Linked DNA regions of Asanoa sp. WMMD1127. The protein of the gene in region 1 binds, or shares a complex with, the protein of each later gene. Links are inferred from orthologs where the notes say so. Each region holds a gene or a part of one and is shown in the gene's direction. Other genes may lie near its edges.

Evidence for each region.
Region 2: the proteins of uvrB (region 1) and pcrA are in contact, whole or in part, in a crystal structure (PDB 7EGT), measured with the Thermus thermophilus proteins. The link is inferred for Asanoa sp. WMMD1127 from one-to-one orthologs. Residues at the interface, in WP_096411307.1 of Thermus thermophilus: Glu23, Leu25, Arg26, Asp27, Gly28, Glu29, Arg30, Phe31, Arg55, Glu326, Asp327, Phe328, Glu379, Ser382, Gln383, His398, Gly400, Arg401; in WP_096412145.1 of Thermus thermophilus: His654, Arg656, Phe657, Gln666, Asp668, Glu669, Lys680, Arg681, Leu682, Ser683, Lys685, Tyr686, Ala687.

What each region holds. Positions count from the first base shown.
Region 1 is NZ_JARUBP010000001.1:7,179,748-7,182,931, reverse strand. Bases 70-3,036 are described here. They hold uvrB (excinuclease ABC subunit UvrB), read left to right. Parts: upstream 70-470; coding sequence 471-2,603; downstream 2,604-3,036. Other genes in these bases: O7635_RS34375 (helix-turn-helix domain-containing protein), read left to right, coding at 2,600-3,036; O7635_RS34385 (hypothetical protein), read right to left, coding at 70-150. Outside these bases: more of O7635_RS34385, read right to left, coding at 1-69; more of O7635_RS34375, read left to right, coding at 3,037-3,184. UniProt on the Escherichia coli protein: The UvrABC repair system catalyzes the recognition and processing of DNA lesions. A damage recognition complex composed of 2 UvrA and 2 UvrB subunits scans DNA for abnormalities.
Region 2 is NZ_JARUBP010000001.1:895,155-898,385, reverse strand. Bases 1-3,014 are described here. They hold pcrA (DNA helicase PcrA), read left to right. Parts: upstream 1-301; coding sequence 302-2,728; downstream 2,729-3,014. Other genes in these bases: O7635_RS04410 (bifunctional metallophosphatase/5'-nucleotidase), read right to left, coding at 1-105. UniProt on the Escherichia coli protein: A helicase with DNA-dependent ATPase activity. Unwinds DNA duplexes with 3'-5' polarity. Translocates on single-stranded DNA with 3'-5' polarity. Initiates unwinding more efficiently from a nicked substrate than double-stranded DNA.

The sequences.
Region 1 (3,184 bases):
CGACAGCGGCCGGGCCTGCACCGCCTCCTCCTTGGGCACGCAGGAGACGAGGCCGCCGACCAGGCCGGCCAACGATCCGAGGGAGAGGCAGGAGAGCACGACCAACGCGACGATGCGCCGCCGCTCGGCAGGCCGACGAGAAAGGGTCACGCGTGGTTGAACGGCTGATCGTGGCTGAGGTGACGTGCGGGGCCGGGCGCCGCCCGGTCAGGGCGCTCGCGGCGGCCGGTCTGCGCGTCGCGCGACCGCGTCGGGTGCGCACGCCGGTGATGTGCCGGGGCTGCAACCACAGCGCCGGGACCGACCGGCCGGTGTGGAGGCCCGATCTGTTCCCGGACGGCCGCCGCGAGCGGCCTACGCTCAAACGGTAGCGCGGTGACCTATCCCACACAATGACAATATCGAAGCCGATCACATACGCATCGTCCGGTCGCGGGAACATGTCGTACCCCCGACGTAGTTTTAAGAGCATGACGCTGGACATCCCCCGCACCGACGGCCGCTTCGAGGTCATCAGCGACTTCAAGCCAGCCGGCGACCAGCCGGCAGCCATCGACGACCTTGAGCGTCGGGTGCGTCGGGGCGACCGGCACTCGGTGCTCCTCGGCGCGACCGGCACGGGCAAGAGCGCGACCACCGCGTGGCTGATCGAGCGGCTGCAGCGGCCGGCGCTGGTGCTCGCGCCCAACAAGACGCTCTGCGCGCAGCTCGCCAAGGAGTTCCGCGAGCTGCTGCCCAACAACGCGGTCGAATACTTCGTCTCCTACTACGACTACTACCAGCCCGAGGCCTACATCCCGCAGACCGACACCTACATCGAGAAGGACTCGTCGATCAACGAAGAGGTCGAGCGGCTCCGGCACTCGGCGACCATGTCGCTGCTCACGCGGCGCGACGTGGTGGTGGTGGCGACCGTCTCGGCGATCTACGGCCTGGGCACCCCGTCCGAATACCTCGACCAGGCGGTGCGGCTCAAGCGCGGCGCCGAGGTCGACCGTGACCAGCTGCTCCGCCGGCTGGTCGACATCCAATACGCGCGCAACGACATGTCGTTCACCCGCGGCACGTTCCGGGTCCGGGGCGACACGCTCGAGATCATCCCTGCCTACGAGGAGATGGCGGTCCGGGTCGAGCTGTGGGGCGACGAGATCGAGCGGCTCTACTACCTGCACCCGCTGACCGGCGACGTGATCCGCGAGGTCGACGACCTGTTCATCTTCCCCGCCTCCCACTACGCGGCCGGCGCCGCGCGGATGGAGCGGGCGATCAACGGCATCGAGGCCGAGCTGGCGGAGCGGCTGGCCGAGCTCGAGGGGCAGAACAAGCTGCTCGAGGCCCAGCGACTACGCATGCGCACGACCTACGACATCGAGATGATGCGGCAGGTCGGGTTCTGCTCGGGCATCGAGAACTACTCGATGCACATCGACGGGCGCACCTACGGCGACCCGCCGTTCTGCCTGCTCGACTACTTTCCCGACGACTTCATCACGGTGATCGACGAGTCGCACGTGACCGTCCCCCAGATCGGCGGGATGTACGAGGGCGACGCGTCCCGCAAGCGGCTGCTGGTCGAGCACGGTTTCCGGCTGCCCAGCGCGGCCGACAACCGGCCGCTGCGGTTCGACGAGGTGCTCGAGCGGGTCGGCCAGATGGTCTTCCTCTCGGCGACCCCGGGGCCGTGGGAGCTGCGCGAGGCCGGCGGCGAGTTCGTCGAGCAGGTGATCCGGCCGACGGGCCTGATCGACCCCGAGGTCGTGGTCAAGCCGACCAAGGGCCAGATCGACGACCTGATGCACGAGATCAAGCTGCGGACGGACAAGGACGAGCGGGTGCTGGTCACCACGCTGACCAAGAAGATGGCCGAAGACCTCACCGACTACCTGCTGGAGCACGGCATCCGGGTGCGCTACCTGCACTCCGAGGTCGACACGCTGCGCCGGGTCGAGCTGCTCCGCGAGCTGCGCAAGGGCGACTACGACGTGCTGGTCGGCATCAACCTGCTGCGGGAGGGCCTCGACCTGCCCGAGGTGTCGCTGGTGTCGATCCTCGACGCCGACAAGGAGGGCTTCCTGCGCAGCGGCCGGTCGCTGGTGCAGACCATCGGTCGCGCGGCCCGAAACGTGTCCGGCCAGGTCCACATGTACGCCGACAAGATCACCCCGTCGATGGCCGAGGCGATCGACGAGACCAACCGCCGGCGGGCCAAGCAGGTCGCGCACAACGAGGCCAACGGCATCTCGCCGGAGCCGCTGCGCAAGAAGATCCACGACATCCTGGACGACATCTACCGCGAGGCCGAAGACACCGAAGGCGCGCTCGGCGGGCACGGCCCGGGCGGCGCGATCGTGGGTGGCGGCGGCCGCCAGATGTCGCGGGGCAAGGGCCCGGTCCCGGAGACGAGGTCCAAGGGCAAGGCCGCCGCGCGCACGTCGGCCCAGGGCATGGCCCGCCACGACCTGGCCCAGCTCATCCAGGACCTCAACGACCAGATGCTGGCCGCGGCCCGCGAGCTGCAGTTCGAGCTGGCGGCCCGCATCCGCGACGAGGTGCACGAGCTCAAGAAGGAGCTACGCGGCATGGACGTCGCCGGAGTCAAGTGATCGGCTACACCGTCGGAGCGCCCGCCGGGACGCTCCGACGGGCCGTCGGCCCCTACGTCGGCTACGTCGAGCGGGCCGCGACCCCACTCGCCCGCCGCGAGGCCGCGGTCTCCCGCTGCGTCCTGGTGCTGGGCTGGGGCGCGCCCCTCGACGTACGCGACCCCCGCGACCCGGCCGCCGGCGCGACCAGCGTCGCCTCGTTCACCGCGGGCCTGTCCGACAGTTGGGTCGACACGATCACCGCACCCGGCGCGGCCGCGGGCATCCAGCTGATGCTCGACCCGCTGGTCGCGACCCGCATCCTCGGCCGCCCCCTGGGCGAGCTCGCCAACCAGGTGGTGTCCGTCGACCAACTCGACGGCGCCGCCCTCCGCCCGCTCCGCGACCTACCCGCGCGCCTCGGCGCGGCCACGACCTGGGCGGAGCGTTTCACGCTCCTCGACCAAGCCTTCGGCGCCCGCCTGGCCTCCACCCCGGAGCCGGACCCCCGCCTGGCCGCCGCGTGGCGCCGCCTGGTGACGACCGGCGGCGCGGTCCCGGTGCCGGCCCTGGCGACCGAGGCAGGCTGGAGCCGCCGCCAG
Region 2 (3,231 bases), 6.3 Mb from region 1 along the record:
CGCGGGGGACGGGGCGGCGCCGGGCAGGGCGACGATCACCCCGAGGGTGAGGGCCGGCGCCGCGAGGTAGCGCAGCCACCGGCCAGGTCGACTCGTGATCGGCATTTCACATCCTGTGTGTGATCGAACGGGGCGTCACCCGGACGGGGAGACGCGACAGAGGCCATCGTTCTCTTTCGGGTGACAAGACGCCAGGCCAGGCCGATGACGACAGGGTGTCGGATAGGGACACGAGCGGGTGGTACGGGCGCAGTGCCGCCGCCGGAAGTTGTCGGACGGTCGGAATAGACTTCGCGGTGCGATGCGTGCTCTCTTCGAAATCTCCGATGCCGACGGCCGGCCCGCCGTGCTCGCCGCTGCCGACTCCGCGGCCGACGGCGGCGCCGCGCGGCCGAAGCGACCCCAGCTCGACCCCGAAGCGCTGGTCACCGGCCTCAATGGCCCGCAGCGCGACGCGGTCACCCACGCCGGCTCACCGCTGCTGATCGTGGCCGGCGCGGGCTCGGGCAAGACCCGGGTGCTGACGCACCGCATCGCCTACCTGCTGGCCGCGCGCGACGTGCACCCCGGCCAGATCATCGCGATCACGTTCACCAACAAGGCCGCCGGCGAGATGAAGGAACGCGTCGCCGCGCTGGTGGGTGGCCGCGCGCGGCAGATGTGGGTGTCGACGTTCCACTCCGCGTGCGTACGCATTCTGCGTGCCGAGCACGACCACGCCGGCCTCAAGTCGACGTTCTCGATCTATGACGCCGACGACTCGCGCCGGCTCATGCAGCTCGTCGCCCGCGAGCTCGACCTCGACCCCAAGCGCCACCCGGCCCGCGGCCTGGCCGCCCAGGTTTCCAACCTCAAGAACGAGCTCGTCGACCCGGAGACCTTCGCCGAGCGGGCCAAGGGTCCGATGGAACGGGCGGTCGCCGAGGCGTACACCCTCTATCAGCGCCGCCTCAAGGAAGCGCACGCCCTCGACTTCGACGACCTGATCATGACGACGGTGCACCTGTTCCAGTCGCACCCGCACGTCGCCGAGACCTACCGGCGGCGCTTCCGGCACGTGCTGGTCGACGAATACCAGGACACCAACCACGCGCAATACGTGCTGATCAAGGAGCTGGTCTCCGGCACCGAGGGGCTGGAGCCGGCCGAGCTGTGCGTCGTCGGCGACGCCGACCAGTCCATCTACGCCTTCCGCGGCGCGACGATCCGCAACATCCTCGAGTTCGAGCGCGACTACACCGACGCGCGCACGATCCTGCTCGAGCAGAATTATCGCTCGACCCAGACCATCCTCAACGCCGCCAACGCGGTGATCAGCCGCAACCCGTCCCGCAAGCCCAAGCGGCTGTGGAGCGACCAGGGCGCCGGCGAGAGCATCGTCGGCTACGTCGCCGACACCGAGCACGCCGAGGCCGACTGGGTCGCCCGCGAGATCGACCGCCTCACCGACGACGCCGGCGCCCGCCCGGGCGACGTCGCGGTCTTCTACCGCACCAACGCGCAGTCCCGGGTCTTCGAAGAGGTGTTCATCCGCGTCGGCCTGCCCTACAAGGTGGTCGGCGGCGTCCGCTTCTACGAGCGGCGCGAGGTCCGCGACGCGCTCGCCTACCTGCGCGCGATCGTCAACGACGACGACACGGTCAGCATCCGCCGCGTCATGAACACCCCGCGCCGCGGCATCGGCGACCGTGCCGAGGGAGCCGTCGAGGCGCTGTCGTCCCGCGACCGCATCTCGTTCGGCGCCGCGCTGCGCCGGGCCAGCGAGGCCCCCGGCATCTCCAGCCGGGCCCTCAACGGCATCGGCGACTTCGTCGCGCTGCTCGACGGCCTGCGCGAGCTGTCCGACACGGCGCCGCCCGAGGAGGTCCTCGAGGCCATGCTGACCCGGTCGGGCTACCTGGCCGAGCTGGAGGAGAGCACCGACCCGCAGGACGCGGGCCGGGTCGAGAACCTGCAGGAGCTCGTCTCGGTGGCCCGCGAGTTCACCGAACGCGTCGAGGGCAACGACGAGCAGGCCACCCTAGCCGGCTTCCTGGAGCAGGTGGCCCTGGTCGCCGACGCCGACCAGGTCCCCGCCGACGACCCCGACCACCAGGGCGTGGTCACCCTGATGACGCTGCACACGGCCAAGGGCCTGGAGTTCCCGATCGTCTTCCTGACGGGGCTCGAGGACGGCGTGTTCCCGCACATGCGCGCGCTGGGCGACAACACCGAGCTGGAAGAAGAACGCCGGCTGGCGTACGTGGGGATCACCCGCGCCCGGCAGCGGCTCTACCTGTCGCGGGCGGTGACGCGGTCGGCCTGGGGCGCGCCGTCCTACAACCCGACGTCGCGCTTCGTGGCCGAGCTGCCGGAGGAACTGGTGCGCTGGGAGCGCACGGAGGGGGCCTACACGTCCTGGTCCGGCACCGGTGGAGGCGTGGGGAACCGCGGCGTGGGTGCGTCCGGCGGCGGTGCCGCGCGCGGCGGCGGCTTCTCGGGCGGCACGCCCAAGGCCGCGGCGCTGGCGGCCCGGCTGGGCATCGACGGCAGCAAGCTGTCGACGGCCAGCGAGCTGCGCCAGGCCGCGCCGAAGGTGGCGGTCGGGGACCGGGTCAACCACCAGCGCTACGGGTTGGGCCGCGTGCTCGCCGTCGAAGGCCAGGGCCCGAGCGCCCGAGCCCAGATCGACTTCGGCGACCAGACGATGTGGCTGGTCCTCCGCCACGCGCCGGTGGAGAAGCTCTAGCCCGCGGCTGCGCTTCACCCCGGGGCGGACCTCCTCGTCCGGTCCTCGCTCGACCGCACAATGCTGTTCGCATGGGGGCGAGGTCGTTCGTCGGGCTCGGCGCTCCGCCTTGTTCCCGTCATTCCCGCCCGCTGTGCTTGGGTGGTCGCGACGTTGCGGCTTGTCGCGGCCGACCCGGGCAGTGCGGGTTAGCGCGTGGCTTCGCCGGTGATCATGTGCGCTGGGTCCGGCCTGAGGTGGGGATCTGGCGCGATCGTGTGAACGTCGTCTGGATGAGACGCCGCCAGCCGTCATGGTAAGGCGCACACGATCATGTGCGGGCGGTGCTGGTCGACTTGATGCGACGCACTGGGTCAGGGGGCCCGCGTCCTCATCTTCTCGCGATGTGCTGAGCGCTCGTGCCCGTGGAACGTGCGGCTGAATGCAACCGCGGGGCTTGCGGCCAGGGGAAGCGAGACCACCCGACGATGGCTCACGTCCGCGCCAACCCCGTGCCGGTCGTC